2 regions of the Jiella sp. M17.18 genome follow, and region 1 is predicted to be linked to the other one. Evidence: riboswitches for the same ligand, from Rfam matches in the RefSeq annotation. Region 1 holds a riboswitch; the other holds the start of a gene.
What was found. Region 1 has a riboswitch for thiamine pyrophosphate ahead of thiC (phosphomethylpyrimidine synthase ThiC). Riboswitches for the same ligand answer to the same signal wherever they lie in the genome.
Positions count from the first base shown of each region.

Region 2: it holds a riboswitch for thiamine pyrophosphate, as region 1 does, so the genes downstream of both, thiB (thiamine ABC transporter substrate binding subunit) here and thiC (phosphomethylpyrimidine synthase ThiC) in region 1, are expected to answer to the same signal.

Region 1 is NZ_JBFTEH010000004.1:295,707-304,703, forward strand. It holds gene AB5S17_RS10255 (thiazole synthase) at 1-116, opposite strand, end outside; gene thiS (sulfur carrier protein ThiS) at 121-318, opposite strand; gene thiO (glycine oxidase ThiO) at 287-1,291, opposite strand; gene thiC (phosphomethylpyrimidine synthase ThiC) at 1,297-3,129, opposite strand; TPP riboswitch at 3,229-3,352, opposite strand; gene AB5S17_RS10275 (argininosuccinate synthase) at 3,767-4,987, opposite strand; gene AB5S17_RS10280 (AI-2E family transporter) at 5,189-7,204, shown strand; gene AB5S17_RS10285 (metal ABC transporter permease) at 7,238-8,086, opposite strand; gene AB5S17_RS10290 (metal ABC transporter ATP-binding protein) at 8,088-8,957, opposite strand; gene AB5S17_RS10295 (metal ABC transporter solute-binding protein, Zn/Mn family) at 8,954-8,997, opposite strand, start outside.
Region 2 is NZ_JBFTEH010000005.1:134,620-143,616, forward strand. It holds gene AB5S17_RS11365 (hypothetical protein) at 1-607, opposite strand, end outside; gene AB5S17_RS11370 (hypothetical protein) at 1,236-1,412, opposite strand; gene AB5S17_RS11375 (hypothetical protein) at 1,561-1,791, opposite strand; gene AB5S17_RS11380 (helix-turn-helix domain-containing protein) at 1,821-2,084, opposite strand; gene AB5S17_RS11385 (hypothetical protein) at 2,146-2,559, shown strand; gene AB5S17_RS11390 (hypothetical protein) at 2,556-2,822, shown strand; tRNA gene AB5S17_RS11395 (tRNA-Arg) at 3,009-3,085, opposite strand; gene AB5S17_RS11400 (thiamine diphosphokinase) at 3,267-3,908, opposite strand; TPP riboswitch at 4,005-4,109, shown strand; gene thiB (thiamine ABC transporter substrate binding subunit) at 4,161-5,198, shown strand; gene thiP (thiamine/thiamine pyrophosphate ABC transporter permease) at 5,171-6,862, shown strand; gene thiQ (thiamine ABC transporter ATP-binding protein) at 6,859-7,614, shown strand; gene AB5S17_RS11420 (M48 family metalloprotease) at 7,824-8,997, shown strand, end outside.

The DNA.
Region 1 (8,997 bases):
GTCACCACCGCGGCGCCGGAGGCTCGGACGGAATCGGCAAGGATCGTGGGCGAGGGATATTGCGCCGTGCCGAGGAAGAGGCGGGAGGACAGCTCGGTGCCGTAGACGGTGAGCACTGGCTCAGCCCCCCTGCATCGGGGCGAGGATCTCGACCCGGTCGCCGTCGATCAGCGGCTGGACGTCGCGTTCGCCCGCCGGCACGAAGTCGCCGTTGACGGCGGTGGCGACGATCGCCTCGCCGTAGCCGAGCTGGATCAGGAGGTCGGCGAGCGAGGCCGTCTCGGCGTCACGCGCTTGCCCGTTCACGATGATCTTCATCCATCATCTCCGGCACGAAATTGGGATCGAGGACGGCCCGTGCCGCCATCTCGGCGAGCGCCGGGGCGAGCAGGAAGCCGTGGCGGAAGACGCCGTTGACATGCAGCGTGCGGCCATGGCGGCGCAGGCGCGGCAGGTTGTCTGGAAAGGCCGGGCGAAGATGCGCGCCGGTCTCCACCACCTCGGCCTCGGCGAAGGCCGGGTGCAGGGCGTAGGCGGCGTTGAGGAGCGAGGCGACGCCGCGGGCGGTGACGCGCCAGTCCGCCGCCTCGACCATGGTCGCGCCGACCATGAACAGCCCGTCGCCGCGCGGCACGACGTAGAGCGGCGTGCGCGGATGGGCGAGGCGGACGGGACGGGCGAGGGCGACGTCGCGGGTGCGCAGCAGCACCATCTCGCCCTTCACCGGCCGGAGGTCCGGCAGGGCGTTCCGCGCGCCAAAGCCCCGGCAATCGACGACGGACCCGCGCGGCGGATGATCCGTGCCGTCGAGGCCGAGGACGACCTCTCCGCCGCGCGAGCACAGCCGCTCCGCCAGCGCCGCCAAGGCCTGCCGCGGATCGAGATGTGCCTCCTCGGTGAAGAACAGACCGCGGCGGAAGCGGCCGGCGAGATCCGGTTCCAGCGCGGCGATTTCCGTCTCGTCCAGCCAGACGTGCCGCATCGTCCGCTCGGCGAAGCGGCGCAGCTCGGCCGCATCGCGGGCCGGAGCGACGACCAGCGTGCCGTGGCGGACAACGTCCGGCACGCGGCTCTCCCACCACTCGGCGGCCCGCTGCCCCAGGCGGACCACCGGCTCCTCGGCGGTCTCGCCCTCGCAGAAGGGCGCGAGCATGCCGCCGGCGAGCCAGGAGGCGGCGTCGCCGCCGAGCGTCTGCGAGCGCTCGACGAGCGTGACGGCGACGCCGCGCTCGGCCAGCGCATTGGCGACGGCGAGGCCGGTGACGCCGGCCCCGATGACGGTGACGCGCATGGCGGCTACTCGGCCGCCTCGCCGGTGGCGATCGCGCCGGACGCGGCATCGACCGGCATGTAGAGGTCGCCCTCGCGGCGGTACTTCTCCGCCATCGCCTCCATGCCTTCGCGCCGCGCCTCGTCGCGGATGTCCTGGCTGATCTTCATCGAGCAGAACTTCGGCCCGCACATCGAGCAGAAATGCGCGACCTTGTGCGCTTCCTTCGGCAGGGTCTGGTCGTGGAAGTCGCGCGCCGTCTCCGGGTCGAGCGAGAGGTTGAACTGGTCCTCCCAGCGGAACTCGAAGCGGGCTCGGCTCAGCGCGTCGTCGCGCGCCTGCGCCGCGGGATGGCCCTTGGCGAGGTCGGCGGCATGGGCGGCGAGCTTGTAGGTGATGACGCCGGTCTTCACGTCGTTCTTGTCGGGAAGGCCGAGATGCTCCTTGGGCGTGACGTAGCAGAGCATCGCGGTGCCGAACCAGCCGATCTGCGCCGCGCCGATCGCCGAGGTGATGTGGTCGTAGCCGGGCGCGATGTCGGTGGTGAGGGGGCCGAGCGTATAGAAGGGCGCCTCGCCGCAGGTCTTCAGCTGCTTGTCCATGTTCTGCTTGATCTTGTGCATCGGCACATGGCCGGGGCCCTCGATCATCACCTGGCAGTCCTTGGCCCATGCGATCCTGGTCAGCTCGCCCAGCGTCTCCAGCTCGGCGAACTGCGCGGCGTCGTTGGCGTCGGCGATCGAGCCGGGGCGCAGGCCGTCGCCGAGCGAGAAGGAGACGTCATAGGCCCGCGCGATGTCGCAGATCTCCTCGAAATGCTCGTAGAGGAAGCTCTCGCGGTGGTGGTGCAGGCACCATTTCGCCATGATCGAGCCACCGCGCGAGACGATGCCGGTGACCCGGTTCGCCGTCAGCGGCACATGCGCGAGGCGCACGCCGGCATGGATGGTGAAGTAGTCGACGCCCTGCTCGGCCTGCTCGATCAGCGTGTCGCGGAAGACCGCCCAGGTGAGGTCCTCGGCGATGCCGTTCACCTTCTCCAGCGCCTGGTAGATCGGCACCGTGCCGATCGGGACCGGCGAGTTGCGGATGATCCATTCGCGGATGTTGTGGATGTTGCGGCCGGTCGAAAGATCCATGACCGTGTCGGCGCCCCAGCGGATCGCCCAGACCATCTTGTCGACCTCCTCGGCCATGGAGGAGGTGACGGCGGAATTGCCGATATTGGCGTTGATCTTCACCAGGAAGTTCCGGCCGATGATCATCGGCTCGGTTTCCGGGTGGTTGATGTTGACGGGGATGATGGCGCGGCCGCGGGCGATCTCGTCGCGCACGAATTCCGGCGTCACGAAGTCGGGGATCGCCGCGCCGAAGTCCTCGCCGTCGCGGGCGCGCTGTTCCGCCTGCTGCTGCCGGCCGAGGTTCTCCCGGATCGCGACGAACTCCATCTCGGGCGTGACGACGCCGGCGCGGGCATAGGCGATCTGGGTGACGGCGCGGCCGTCCTTCGCGCGATAGGGCCGGTTGCGGACGGGGAATTCCGGCGTCAGCCGCTCGCCCGAGACGAAGCCATTGTCGGCGGGCGTGACGTGCCGGCCCTCATAGGCCTCGACGTCGCCGCGGGCCGCGATCCAGGCCTCGCGCAGGCGCTTTAGGCCGGCGTTGACGTCGGTCGCGACGGCGGGATCGGTGTAGGGGCCGGAGGCGTCGTAGACCGTCAGCGGCGGCTCGTTCGCGCTCGGATGCAACGCGATCTGGCGCATCGGCACGGCGATGTCTGGATGGAGAGTTCCCGCGACGTGGACCTTGGTCGAGGCGGGCAGGGGGCCGGCATTCGCCAGCGGTGTCATGCGGTTCATCGGACGCTCCCTAAGCGTGTCGCTCTGGGATCCGGTCCTGACGTGTGGTGGAGAATCGCGCCGTTCGGCTGAGTAACGATCCGCAGAGTCCTGCGGGGTGTCGCGGCGCCTTGACCATCCCTACGCCGGTGTGAGCCGGATCAGGTTCGAAGGGTCGCTGCGCCCACGCGTTGCCGCGCCATCAGCCTCTCAGCCCCTTGCCGGGACTCCCCTGGTAACGACGGGGAGGATGGGCCGGGGACGGTCGGCTGTCAATGCGGGGGTTGTTAGCCTCGCTGCGAAACCGCCGCGGGGCAGGCTTGTCACCTGCCGGCGTGCCTGCGGTGCCGTCGAGACCACACCAGCTGCCGGAGCGTTACAGGAACGCCTCAGTTTTCGACGCTCGTCATCCCGGCCTTGAGCCGGGATCCGTGCCTCGACGGCTATACAGGCCCTCGCGCCCAATACCCCGATGATCGCCTCAGACAAGGGTCATCGGAAGCTTCGGTGGCTTGGAATGCATCCCGGCTCAAGGCCGGGATGACGAAGTGGTAGTGTTGGCGCCAGCCTTCCGATGCCGAGGGTGCATTCGGCAGCGGAACACGGACCGGCGCGCCGGAGTCGAAGCCCCGGTGCGCCGGATCGCCGCCTGTCCCGGTTACCGCCCGTCGCGCTTGGCCAGGGTGCGCAGCCTGAGGGCGTTCAGCCGGATGAAACCGGCGGCGTCCTTCTGGTCGTAGGCGCCGTGATCGTCCTCGAAGGTGACGAGGGCGTCGGAGTAGAGGGACTTGGCGCTCTCGCGGCCGATGACGATGACGTTGCCCTTGTAGAGCTTCAGCTTCACCGTGCCCTCGACATGCTCCTGGCTCTTGTCGATGGCCGCCTGCAGCATCAGCCGCTCCGGCGAGAACCAGAAGCCGTTGTAGATGAGCTCCGCATAGCGCGGCATCAGCTCGTCCTTCAGATGCGCCGCGCCGCGGTCGAGCGTGATGCTCTCGATCGCGCGGTGCGCATGCAGGAGGATGGTGCCGCCCGGGGTCTCGTAGACGCCGCGCGACTTCATGCCGACGAAGCGGTTCTCGACGAGGTCGAGCCGGCCGATGCCGTTGTCGCGGCCGAGGTCGTTGAGGGCCGCGAGCAGCTCGTGCGGCGCCATCGCCTTGCCGTTCAGCGAGACCGGGTCGCCCTTGGCGAAGCCGAGTTCGATCGTGGTCGCCCGGTCCGGCGCCTCCTCGGGGCTGACCGTGCGCATGAAGACGTAAGGAGGCGGCTCCTCGGCCGGGTTCTCCAGCACCTTGCCCTCGGAGGAGGAGTGCAGGAGATTGGCGTCGACGGAGAAGGGCGCCTCGCCCTTCTTGTCCTTGGTGACGAGGATCTGGTTCTTCTCGGCGAAGTCGATGAGGTCGGTGCGCGACTTGAACTCCCACTCGCGCCAGGGAGCGATGACCTTGATGTCCGGGTCGAGCGCGTAGGCCGAAAGCTCGAAGCGGACCTGGTCGTTGCCCTTGCCGGTGGCGCCGTGGGCGATGGCGTCGGCGCCGGTCTCGTGGGCGATCTCGACGAGGCGCTTGGAGATCAGCGGCCGCGCGATCGATGTGCCGAGGAGATAGGTGCCCTCGTAGACGGCATTGGCGCGGAACATCGGGAAGACGAAGTCGCGGCAGAACTCCTCGCGCACGTCCTCGATGTAGATCTCCTTGATGCCGAGCCGCTCGGCCTTCTCGCGCGCCGGGCCGAGTTCCTCGCCCTGGCCGAGATCGGCGGTGAAGGTCACCACCTCCGCCCCGAGCTCGGTCTGCAGCCACTTCAGGATGATCGAGGTGTCGAGGCCGCCGGAATAGGCGAGGACCACCTTCTTGACGTCGCGTGTTTTGGCCATGGTCTCTTGATTTCGTCCGCAGTGTCGGTCGTCATGGCCTCTACACAATCGCCGGGGCGAAGGAAACCGGAAGGACGCGCGGCGGCCGCCCGTCGGCGCCTCCGGAGCGCCGCGGACAAATTGTCGGCCGCGGATGGATCGGACTTCTTTCCAGCGACTTATAGCCGTTCGTCGCGGGCGTTTCCCGCCGGGATAATGTCGATGTCGGTCGTGCGTCCATCACGCGCCAAGCTGCGCTCCTCCGATGTGCCGTCGGCGCGCATGTCCAGATCCGTCACCGACTCGGTGATCGTCGGCCTCGCAATCGTCGCGGTGCTCTATTTCGGCCGCGACGTCTTCGTGCCGATCGCGCTCGCCGTGCTGCTGAGCTTCGCGCTGGCGCCGCTGGTGCGGGTTCTGAGGCGCATCCACGTGCCGCGCAAGCTCGCCGTGGCGCTGGCGGTGGTGGTCGCCTTCCTCCTGCTGCTCGGGCTCGGCGGCATGATGGTCAAGGAGGTCACGCAGCTCGCCGAGAACCTGCCGAGCTACCAGACGACGATCGTCAAGAAGATCCAGTCGCTGCGCGGCTCGACGAACGGAGGCGGGGCGATCGCGCGCGTCGCGGCAACGGTCGACAACCTGCGCCAGGAATTGAGCGGCTCGGCGGGGAAGCCGGACGGCGGTGCGGGCGCGGGCAACGCGCCGCAGGGCCAGGCGGGCGGACAGACGAGCGACGCGGCGAAGAAGACCGGGCCGATCCCGGTCGAGATCCACGAGCCGCCGGCCGGCCCGCTGGACATCATCCAGAGCATCGTCTCGCCGGTGCTGTCGCCCCTGGCGACGGCCGGCATCGTGACGATCTTCGCGATCTTCATCCTCCTCTATCGGCAGGACCTGCGCGACCGCTTCATCCGGCTCGCCGGCTCGAAGGATCTCGGCCGCACAACCGCGGCGATCGACGACGCGGCGCATCGCCTCAGCCGCTACTTCCTGACGCAGACGGCGATCAACGTGACCTTCGGCGTGATCGTCGCGGCAGGCCTGTGGCTGATCGGCATCCCCAATCCCGAACTCTGGGGCATCTTCGGCGCGCTGCTGCGCTTCATCCCCTATATCGGCTCGATCCTCTCCGGCCTGTTCCCGGCGGCGCTCGCCTTCGCGGTCGACCCCGGCTGGTCGAGCTTCATCTGGACGGTGGCGCTGTTCGTCGTCGTCGAGACGATCATCGGCCAGGTGATCGAGCCTTGGCTCTACGGCCACAACACCGGCCTCTCGCCGGTGGCGGTGATCGTCGCGGCCACCTTCTGGACCTGGCTTTGGGGGCCGATCGGGCTGTTCCTGTCGACGCCGCTGACGGTCTGCCTCGTCGTGATCGGCCGCCATGTCGAGAAGCTCGCCTTCCTCGAAGTGATCCTCGGCGACGAGCCTGCGCTGACGCCGCCGGAGAACTTCTACCAGCGCATGCTGGCCGGCGATCCGCACGAGGCGGCGGACCAGGCCGAGGACTATCTGCGGGAGGAGAGCCTGCAGGCCTTCTACGACAATGTCGCGATCGAGGGCCTGCTGCTCGCCCAGGAGGATCTCAACCGCGGGCTGCTCGACGACGAGAAGCTGATCCATATCCGCGACACCGCGCTGGAGGTGGTCGACGACCTGTCGGATCACAGGGACGAGGACGAGCAGGGCGACGAAGCGGCGGAGGCGCAGGGCGCGCATGCCGGGCACGAAGGCGGGGAAGACGCAGCGGCGGAGGCCCCGCTGCCGGCGGGCGAGCCGCGGCAGGAGGGCATCGTCCTGTGCATCGGCGCGCGCACGCCGCTGGACGAGGCCGCGGTGCCGATGCTGGCGCAGCTTCTGGAGCGGCACGGCATCGCCACCCGCTGCGAACCGCGCGACACGCTGCTGACGACCAACATCTTCCGGCTCGATACCGCCGGCGTCACCATGGTCTGCCTGTCCTATCTCGACGGCAGCCGCGCCGCCGAGGTGCGCTATCTCGTCCGCCGGCTGCGCCGCAAGATGCCGCAGGCGCGCATCCTGCTCGGCTTCTGGGGGATGGAGGCGAAATCCGCGGCCGAGGAATTGCGAGCCTCCTCCGGCGCGGACTTCCAGGCGACCTCGCTGCGCCAGGCGGTCGATGTCTGCCGCACCACGCTGCCGGAACCGGCGGCGGCAAAGGGGCTGCCGGCCAGGCCGCATGTCGGGCTCCGGCCGGTCACCGCCCGCGGCGCCGCCTGAGGCGCGCGTCGCCGCGCGGAAAAGCGGGCGGCGTCACAGGGGCGGGCGGACGTCCGCCTCGATCTCGCGCGGCCGGCTCTGCAATGTCCGGTTCCGGCGCAGCCGGCGACAGCCGATGCTGGCGAGATAGACGACCGCCGAGAGCAGCGTGATCCAGAACGTCGTCGGCAGGTTGGTGAACCAAGCGAGCAGGATCCCGCCCCAGGCCTCGGCCAGCGCCAGAACCGCCGACAGGACGATGCCGGGCCAGAAGCGTGAGGTCGCAGCCTGGGCGGCCGAGGCCGGCCCGACCATCAGGGTGAAGACGAGAAGCACGCCGACGATCTGCGCGCATTCGGCCACCGCGACGCCGACGATGACGAGGAAGGCGACGGACAGGAAGCGCAGGGGCACGCCCTTGGCCTCGGCGAGCTCCGGCTGCAGGCTCGCGAACAGCAGCGGCCGCGAGATGATGGCGAGGCCTCCGAGGCTCGCCGCCGTCAGTACATAGAGGCTCGCGAGCGCCGAGCCGTCGACGCCGAGGACGTTGCCGAACAGGAGCGCCGTCGCCTGGGTGGCATAGGCGGTATAGAAGTTGAGGAACAGGATGCCGAGGCCGAGCGCCAGCGACAGCGTCATGCCGATGGCGACATCCCGTTCGGCGATCTTCTCGCCGAGAAAGCCCATGCCGATGCCGGCAAGCACCGTGAAGCCGACGAGGCCGGTCAGCGGCGACAGGCCGATGAGGACCGCACCCGTGGCGCCGGTGAAGCCGACATGGGAGAGAGCGTGGCCGGCGAAGATCTGGCCGCGCAGGACGAGAAAATAGCCGACGAGGCCGGCGAGGATCGCGACGACGCCGCCGGCCTGGAACGCGTTGCGCATGAACTCATAGCCGAGCATGTCAGCGCGATCCCCGGCCAGAGCGCGACGCAGCCCTCGACAGCGGCGTGTCGTGTTCCGGAGAAGGGCCGTGCGCATGCTCGTCGTGACGGTGCGCCGCGGCGCCGATCTCCGACTCGCCGGTCAGGACGAAGCGCCGCGCGCCCATCCGCAGCACCTCGATCTGCGAGCCGTAGAGGGCGGAGAGCACCGGGCCCGTCACCACGTCGTCGACCTCGCCGAGCACCGCCTTGCCGCGGCCGAGATAGAGGACGCGATCCAGCGCGCCGATCAGCGGATTGAGTTCGTGGGCGCTGAACAGGACGGTCATCCGGCATTCGGTCTGCAGGCGCTTGGCGAGTTCGACGACGCCGCGCTGATGGGTGGGGTCGAGGCTGATCAGCGGCTCGTCGAGGAGCAGGAGCTTCGGCCGGCCGATGATCGCCTGGGAGATCAGCAGCCTCTGGCGCTCGCCGCCCGACAGGTCGTGAAGCGACCGGCGGGCGAGATCGGCGGCGCCGACGGTCTCGAGCGCCCAGGCCACCTCGTCGCGCTCCCGGCTGCCGAGCGTCGGCAGGCCCCAGCGCCAGCCGCCGGCGGCCCCGGCGACATAATCCCAGCCGGTCAGCGCGGTGCCGCCCGGCAGCCGGCGGTGCTGCGGCATGTAGCCGACCAGCCGGTTGCCGCGCGAGGCCGGGCGGCCGAGCACCGTGATCGTCCCGCGCGCCGGGGCGAGCAGGCCGAGGATGGCGCGCAGGAGGGTCGTCTTGCCGGCGCCGTTCGGACCGAGAAGGCCGACGAACTCGCCGGTCCGGATCGCGAAGTCGGCGCTCTCCAGAACGGTCCGGGCGCCGAGGCTCAGGACGACATTGTCGAAGGCGACGGCCGTCAAGACTTCGCGCCTCCCAGTGCCCGGTCGAGTTCGCCGAGCT
Region 2 (8,997 bases), on a different contig from region 1:
GTCCATTAATCTCCTGACTGCGAACAGCAAACCGCCGTTCCAATTGGGGAGGTACACTTGTAACGTGCTGCCCAGAGCGCTGATCAAAGACGGTGTAATCTTCAATTATCTCCTGAAGCGCAGATCTTTTTTTACTGTATTCTTGAAATCCCGCGTCCGCAGACTGATATCGCTGCTGAAGTAGCATTATGCGCATTGCGAGATCACCCGCTTTTTTCGATAAAAACGGCGCGAAATCCGATGCATCGAATACCGGAATGCCGAGGCCAAACCCCGATCGAGAGAGCACGAACTTCCAATAATCGTCTCTGTGAATATTTCCGCCATGATCTTTAGGTATCGACTCATCGATTTCACTGCGAATAGTATAGATACCATTTACTACTTGTATCGTTTTCAAGACGGTCTGAGTCGCTATTGCTTGTTCATTTTTCTTTTGCTGTTTAGCGATTGTCTTTTGGCTCGCACGATTGGCTAGCAAGGCAAGCAAAAGCGAGCTAGCACCCCCGATTATCGCGCCAAGAGCAGCTCCCCCAAAGCCCGAAATCAGAGATATCCAATTCTCAGTACTCAAAGAAGCAATATTACCATAAATTTCGGAGATCATTTTTTGGGGGCACTCATTGTAGAGCTTTACAACGGATCCGCTTTGGGCCTTGCCAGCGAACAGCATTCGGTGAGGGCGGGAGCCTAAGCGCCTCGCGCCTCGGCTTGAAAGCCGAAGGATGACGCTGACTCTCGGTAAATCTCACTTCAGTCATTGTCTGAAACCTTTCTCAGCCTCACCCCGGCCCCACAGCCGTTCTCAGCGATGAACTCGACCCCGGCGGCTTCAAGAGTTGAGCGTATCGCATCTGAGGTTGTGGCGCGAGAGGGCAGGTGTAGGCGACCGCGTCACCGATGAGGTGCGGATGGGGGCTTAGGCTCGATCGCTTGGCGGGCGGTGCGGACGTCGAACATGTCGAACGGCGGCGACCAATCTCTCGGGTATACTGGCTGTCGAAGTATCTCGGCAGACACCATCAAGGCCTCAAAGCTGGCCTTCAACTGAGGTTGGACGTCCGGCCAGCGAGTTGTCCGGAACACCGATGGCGGCGGAAAGTGATTCAGCTGCGGCTTGAGCATCGCCGTCTTTAGCCGAAGCAGCGGCTATCGCCAGTAGCATTTGTTAATTAGGGACGATCGGCGCAGTTCTATCTCCGTGGCTGGCTTTCGATCGATGTATCACCTAACCGTCAGCCGCGATTCTTGCCCCTTTTTAGGGACGGCTTGCAGATTTCGAACTTCAAGCTTCCCCACATTCTGAAGTCGGCGCCACAGCTTGGACAAATGACCGCCTTCTCAATATCGCTCGCCTCGGTCGGCATGAGCAACGCATTGCATTGGATGCAGGTGGCGGTCACCTGGGGCATGAACTGCCTCCCATGTCGCGTGGATCTTCCGAGCCTACGCTGGCACGACCTGCCGTAGCAATCCCGTGCAAGGTATCCGGAGCCTATGCTTGTCGGCAACGCAGTCGTTTAGCACAAAGCACAGGTCGCCGGCGCCAACCACGGCTTCCTACCAAGACGGCTTCTTTTGACTCGTCAGCGCCCGCTGGTACTCATACCCTTTGACCCATACCGCGTGGGCCGGCGTTCGGGGTGAGTAGGGATTGATGGCCGTGGCGCCATGCTCGCGATACGCCTTGCAGCCTTCGCCCCAGATCGCCCGCTCGACCCAAGCCGCCGTGATCTCTGCCGCCAGGTCTCGATTCTGGTCGTCCATCTGTGCCAGCCCGCCGTCTCCCATGTCGCACTCCGGACATTTGCCGCTCGCCTCTATTCCTTCCTCAGCCTAACCCCGGCCCCACCTCCGTTTTCAGCGATAAACTCAACCCCAGCCTCCTGCAGCGCAGACAGAATAGCCGCAAGATTGTTCGTATTTGGCGTCCTGCGTCCTTTCTCGAAGTCGACCACGGTGTTGCGCGACACGTTCGCGCGTTTGGCAAGCTCTGCCTGATCCATCTCGACGAGCGCGCGAGCGGCACGACATTGCGCGGGAATGATCAACCTGAAGCCCAACCTTGCGCATGGTGTTGACATATAGCCCGTAATTGAGCTTAATGCCCAACGTATAGCTCAACGCCCCACTTGGAGCAACGGCATGAAAAACGACCCCATCGGGCCGATCGGCGGAGCTTTGCCCGTCGTCAGCCGCAAGATCATTACTGACGAGATCGAGCGCCTGATCTCAGTACTGGACGAATTGGATCGCGACCCCGACTTCGAGCCGTACCTGGCGGGTTACAGCGAAGGGACCGATGACCGCGAAAGCGATGACAGCGATCTTGAGGACGGCGCCGATACCGAGCACTCGCTGGGCTGGACGGAAAACATTGATGAGCGACAGGCACGCATGGTGCATTCCGGCTGGGTGTTCGGCGACGGCGAAGGTGAGCCCCTGCTAGGTTGGTGCGAGAACCATGGTTGCGGCTTCACTGCCGCGCAAGAGGGTAGTTCTCGGGACGATCGGGAGTGGGATGTCGCGGACGAAGGCGAAATGGAGGACGAGCTATGAAGTCGCGCCACGACAATCTTCCGCTTGTCGATATGTCGAATGTCCCGGACGTCTACGCTTCCGGGACGCTGCCTATCGATGATCTCGGCGACGGGATGGTGCGGGTGTCCTTCTACAGCGTCCAAAGGGGCATCTGCGGCAACGCGGAGCGCATTGTTCAGGTGAAGGTCGTCATGTCGCGCTTTGCCGTTCTGGATCTCGCAATGGCGGCCGCAGCCCCACCAGAGCCGCTTGCGGTTGAAGAACCAGTCTTGAGGAACTGACGATGCGGCTCCTTATTGCCATCATCCGCCTGCGGCGCGAACTGCGGCTATGGCGAGCGGCACAACGGCGAGCGAATCGCTGATGACGATGGAAGGCCGGCGGAAACGTCGGCCTTTCCGTTACCCGCACCGTTACCCTAAACTCTTATCGGCGCGATGATAGAAAAGTTAAGCCGTTGATTTCCTTGGTGATCCCGACTGGATTCGAACCAGTGACCCTCAGATTAGGAATCTGATGCTCTATCCTGCTGAGCTACGGGACCACGCGGGGCGCACCATAGTCGAAAAGGTCGGGAAAGGCCAAGCCTGGAATCGGCCGGCGCGGCGGCCGTGCAAAGTCGGGTGGGGGGCGGCTCGGCGGTGGCCGGTGGCTGCTCTTGCAGGGTTGCGCGGGGAGCGCGAGGCTCCGGCGGAGGTGATGGCCGGTGGGCGGCGGCGCGCCGCTCAGTGTACCGCGGGGTCGGCCTGCGCCAGGAGCAGCGCGCGGCCCTCGCGCACCGTCACGGCGATCTCGCCCATCGCCTCGTTCGACTGCGTCAGGATGGAGTGGAACGGCACCGCGACGTCGGCGAGCGGCCATTTGGCGCCGTCGATCGTCAGCCCCTGAAGGTCGGAAAACTTCAGGATCGAGAACTGCGCACCCGGCGCGAGGGGGAAATTGCGGCGGTCCGGGCCGAGCGGCCAGGCGTGTTCGACGCCGTCGAAGAGTTCGACCGCCAGACCGCGGTCGTTGTAGCGCAAGGCGAGGATCAGATGCGCGAAGGCATGGTCGCTGCGCGGGCCGCCGAGCGCGCCGACGAGGGTCAGCCGCGTCGCCCCCCGTTCGATCGCCGCCTCGATGGCGATCTCGCCGTCGGTCTGGTCCTTGTCGCGCGGGAACGGGGCGCGTGCGATGCCCGCCAGCTCGATGGGCGGGTGCGGCGGCGTCGAATCGAAGTCGCCGACCCAGAGCTCCGGCGACAGGCCGAGCGCCGCCGCATGGCGGATGCCGTCGTCGGCCGCGATGACGCGGCTGCCCGCAACGGCCTCTTTGAGTGCCGCGGTCGGCTCGATGCGGCCGGCGAGGAGGACGGTGAAATGCGCCATGGGCCGGCCACTTAGCGCAAGCGGAGACGAAAGGGAAAGCGTCCCGGCCAAGCAGCCGATGCTTGCCAAGCCGGCGCGGCCGGTAGATAGTCCGGCCCGCTCACAAGGGGGTGCTCCGGACAAGGAGCTGAGAGGCGTCACGGCCAACCCGTCGAACCTGATCCGGATCGTACCGGCGGAGGGATTGCGAGCGTTGCCCAGCCATCAGCAACGCGCGTTCCGCTCGCCGACCAGCGAAAGATGACCCGCGCCATGGCCGCTCCTCGTCCGTTCCGCCTTTCCCGCCTCGCCGGGCTCGCGACCCTCGCCCTCGCCGCCTTCGCGGGGACCCACGGCGCGCTCGCCGCGGGCGACAAGCCGGTGCTCACGGTCTACACCTATGACAGCTTCTCTGCCGACTGGGGTCCGGGGCCGAAGATCACGGCCATGTTCGAGAAGACCTGCGGCTGCGTGCTGAAGTTCGTCGGGCTGGAGGACGGCGTCGCGATCCTCAACCGGCTGAAGCTCGAAGGCGCGTCGAGCGGCGCCGACGTGGCGCTCGGCCTCACCACCGATCTCATCCCCGAGGCGAAGGCGACCGGCCTGTTCGTCGACAGCGGCACCGACCTCTCCGCCATCGAGGTGCCGACCGGCTTCACCGATCCGGTCTTCGTGCCCTACGACTACTCCTATCTCGCCGTCGTCTACGACACCAAGGCGATCAAGACGCCGCCGACGAGCCTCGACGCGCTGGTGAACGGCGATCCCAGCGTCAAGATCGCCATCGAGGACCCGCGCACCGCCACCCCCGGCCTCGGTTTCCTGCTCTGGATGAAGGCGATCTACGGCGATCAGGCGAAGGCGAAGTGGGAGAAGCTGTCGGACCGCATCCTGACCGTCACGCCCGGCTGGAGCGAGGCCTACGGCCTGTTCACCAAGGGCGAGGTGCCGATGGTGCTCAGCTACACGACCTCCCCCGCCTATCACGAGATCGAGGAACACACCGACCGCTACCAGGCCGCTCCGTTCGAGAAGGGCCAGTATCTGCAGATCGAGGTCGCCGCGGCGCTGAAGGGGTCGCAGCACAAGAAGCTCGCCCGCGACTTCCTCGCCTTCATGCTGTCGAAGGACGTCCAGTCGATCATCCCGACGACCAACTGGACGCTGCCGGTGCTGCCGAGCGTCGAGCTGCCGAAGGAATTCCAGGCGCTGCCGAAGGTCGACCACCCGATCTTCATCGACCCCGAGACCGTCGCCAAGAACCGCGAAGCCTGGACGCAGGAATGGCTGCAGGCGATGGGCCGGCGCTGACCGGCACCGCGCGCCTCGTTCCCCGCGCCCCGGCCATGACCCGCAATGCCGACCGCCGCATCCGCATCGCGATCGGCTGCGCCGCGGCCGCGGTTCTCGCCGGCTTCCTCGTCGGGGCGCTGGCGGCGCTTCTCCTCGCCACCGGATCGCTTCCCGCCGTCGCGAGCCTGCTGGAAGACGGCTATATCCGCGCGATCGTCGGCTTCACGCTGGAACAGGCGCTTCTCTCCACGGCCCTCTCGATCCTCGGCGGGCTGCCGCTGGCGCTGGCGCTGCATCGCGCGCGCTTTCCCGGCCGCGACTGGGTGCTGCGCCTGTTCCTGCTGCCGCAGGCTTTGCCCGTCCTCGTCGGTGCGCTGGCGGTCATCGCGATCTGGGGCCGCAGCGGCGTGGTGTCGGACGCGTTCGCGGCCCTCGGCCTGCCCCGGCTCGACGTCTACGGCCTGCCCGGCATCCTGATCGCGCACGTCTTCTTCAACCTGCCGCTCGCCGCCCGGCTGATGCTCGCCGGGCTCGACCGCGTGCCGGCGGAAAGCTGGAAGCTCGCCGGGCAGATCGCCATGCCGCCGCTCGCGACCTTTCGCATCGTCGAATGGCCGGCGATCCGCACCGCCCTGCCTGGCGCGGCGAGCCTGATCTTCATGCTGTGCGTGACGAGCTTCACCCTCGTCCTGATCCTGGGAGGCGGGCCGGGCGCGACGACGCTGGAGGTCGCGATCTACCAGGCGCTCCGCTACGACTTCGACCCGGCGCGCGCGGTGTCGCTGGCGCTGTTGCAGATCGCGCTGACGGCGGCGATCCTCCTTGCCGCGACCCGCCTCGGGGGCGATCCTGCCGGCGGCTTCGGCCTCGGCGGAGACGCCCGCCGCTACGACCGCAAGAGCCGCGCGCGCGACGTCGCCGACCGCACCGTCCTCGTTCTCGGCATCGCCTTCGTCGCCGCGCCCTTCGTCGCTGTGCTCGTCGCCGGGCTGCGGGCGAACCTTGCCGGCCTCGTCGTGCAGGACGCGGTCCAGCGGGCCGCCCTGACCAGTCTTTGCGTGGCGGCAGCCGCCGCCGGCCTGTCGCTCGTCCTGTCGACGGCCGTGCTCCTGGCGATGGAAGCGCTCCGGCCGACCGCCGCGGGCGCGGCAGGCACCGCGCCGGCCCTCGCCCGCCATACGCTGGAGACGACGGGGAGCCTCGTCCTCGTCGTGCCGCCGATCGTCGTCGGCGCCGGCTGGTTCCTGGCGCTGCGGCAGGTCACCGACGTCTTCGCCGCCGCGCCCTACGTGGTCGTGGCGACCAATGCGGCGATGGCGGTGCCGTTCATCGTGCGCATCGTCGGCCCGGCTCTCTCCGAAGAGGCGCAGCGGACCCGCCGCCTCGCCGACAGCCTCGGCCTTTTCGGCCTCGCGCGCCTGAGGATCGTCGACTGGCCGGCGATGCGCGCGCCGCTCGGCCTCGCCTTCGCGTTTGCGCTCGCGATCTCGCTCGGCGACCTCGGCGCGATCGCCCTGTTCGGCAGCCAGGACTTCGTCACCCTGCCCTATCTCCTCCTGCAGCGCATGGGCAGCTACCGCACCAGCGACGCCGACGGGCTGGCGCTGATCCTCGGCATCCTCTGCCTCGGCCTGATGACGCTCGCCGAGCGGGGCTTCGCCAGACGCAGGCGGCGCGCATGAGAGCGCCCGTCGATCCCGGCCGGACGGCGGCTCTCCGTCTCGACGACGTGCGGTTCGCCCACGACGATCTCGCCATGCGGTTCGACCTGACCGTCGAGGAGGGCGAATGGCTGGCGCTGATCGGGCCGAGCGGGGCCGGCAAGTCGACGCTGCTCGACATCGCCGCCGGCTTCGTCGCGCCGGATGCCGGCCGGGTCTGGATCGGCGGAGCGGACGTCACCGACGCGGCACCGGCCGAGCGGCCGCTCACCATGGTCTTCCAGGAGAACAATCTCTTCGCGCATCTCGACGTCTTCCGGAACGTCGCCCTCGGCATCGCGCCGAACCTCAGGCTGGACGCGAAACAGCGCCGGGCGGTCTCGGAGGCGCTCGAAAGGGTCGGCCTCGCCGGCTTCGAGAAGCGCCGCCCGGCGGAAATGTCCGGCGGCGAGCGCCAGCGTGTCGCGCTGGCGCGGGCCTTTCTGCGCGGCCGGCCGTTGCTCCTGCTGGACGAGCCCTTCGCGGCGCTCGGCCCGGCCCTGCGCCGCGAGATGCTGGCCCTGATCGAGACGCTGCGCCGTGCCCGCACCGATGCGCCGATGACGGTTCTGATGGTCACCCATCATCCCGAGGACGCCGTCGGGCATGCCGACCGCGTGGCCTTCCTCGAGAACGGCGAGATCGTCGTCGAAGGGGCGACGGACGACATCCTGTCCGACCGGACGAACGCCGGGGTTGCCCGGTATCTGGGCACAACATCTTCGGATCGCTGACGTATTTCCGGCGGATTTCCTTGCTACCCGCAAAATCACTGGAATCGAGGGGTTTCGTCACAATTCGGCAGGTTCTGTTGCGGATCGATCCTTCCGCAAGGCGCCGCAATTCGGCTAAGTCGGCCGGAAGGAGTGGCAGCCGGAATCGGCTGCGGCGGATGACGGGGGCGGCAATCGTAGCGATGGGTGCAACGTCGAGGATCCGATCCTTGAAGCGGTCGGCACGCCGTCTGTGCGGCGGCGGCGCGCTCGTGGCGCTGCTTCTGACAGGCGCCTGCACGACGGTCGAGCAGGGGCTGGCCGGCCTCACCCCGAGCGGCGATTCGAGCCTGCAGACGGGCTATGCCGCGACGCAGCGGGATCCGGTCAGCTTCGAGCAGGTCCAGGCCGACGACCCGCAGTCGGTGATCGCCCGCTCACAGCATCCGAAGATTCTCGCCGCCTATGGCGGCGCCTATTCCGACCCGAAGATGGAGCGGATGCTGGCGACGATCGTCGGCCGGCTGGCGGCGGTGACCGACGATCCGAACCGCGCCTATCGCATCACCATCCTCAACTCGCCGAACATCAACGCCTTCGCGCTGCCGGGCGGCTACGTCTACATCACCCGCGGCCTCCTGGCGCTGGCGACCGATTCGGCCGAGGTCGCCGGCGTGATCGGCCACGAGATGGGACACATCACCGCCAATCACGGCATCCTGCGCCAGCAGCGCGAGCAGGCGGCTGAAATCGCGAGCCGCGTCGTCACCGACGTGCTGCACAGCGAGCCGGCCGGAGAGATCGCGCTGGCCCGCTCTAAGCTCAGCCTCGCCCAGTTCTCGCGCGAGCAGGAGCTGCAGGCGGACGAACTCGGCATCAAGCATATCGCGCGGGCCGGCTACGACCCCTATGCCGCGAGCCGCTTCCTGCAGGCGATGCAGTCGTACCAGAATTTCCGCAACGCCTTCCAGGCCACCAACCCGCAGCTCGACTTCCTGGCTTCGCACCCCTCGACGCCGCAGCGAATCGCGCTGGCGAACGCGTTGGCGGCCAAGGTCGTGCCGCCGGGCGGCGGCGACACCGACCGCGACCACTACCTCTCCGGCATCGACGGCATGCTGTTCGGCGACTCGGCGGCCGAAGGCTATGTCCGCGACCACCATTTCTACCATCCGGGCCTCGGCATCACCTTTCAGGTTCCGGACAATTTCGTCATCGACAACACCGCCGAGGCGGTGCTGGCCACCGGCCCGGGCGACACCGCGATCCGCTTCGACGGCGTGGCGCTGCCGGCCGAGAGCAGCCTCGTCGACTATGTGAACTCGGGCTGGATCGGCGGCCTCGACCCGTCGAGCGTGCACGAGCACCGCATCGGCGCGCTGGAGGCGGTGTCGGCCAAGGCGC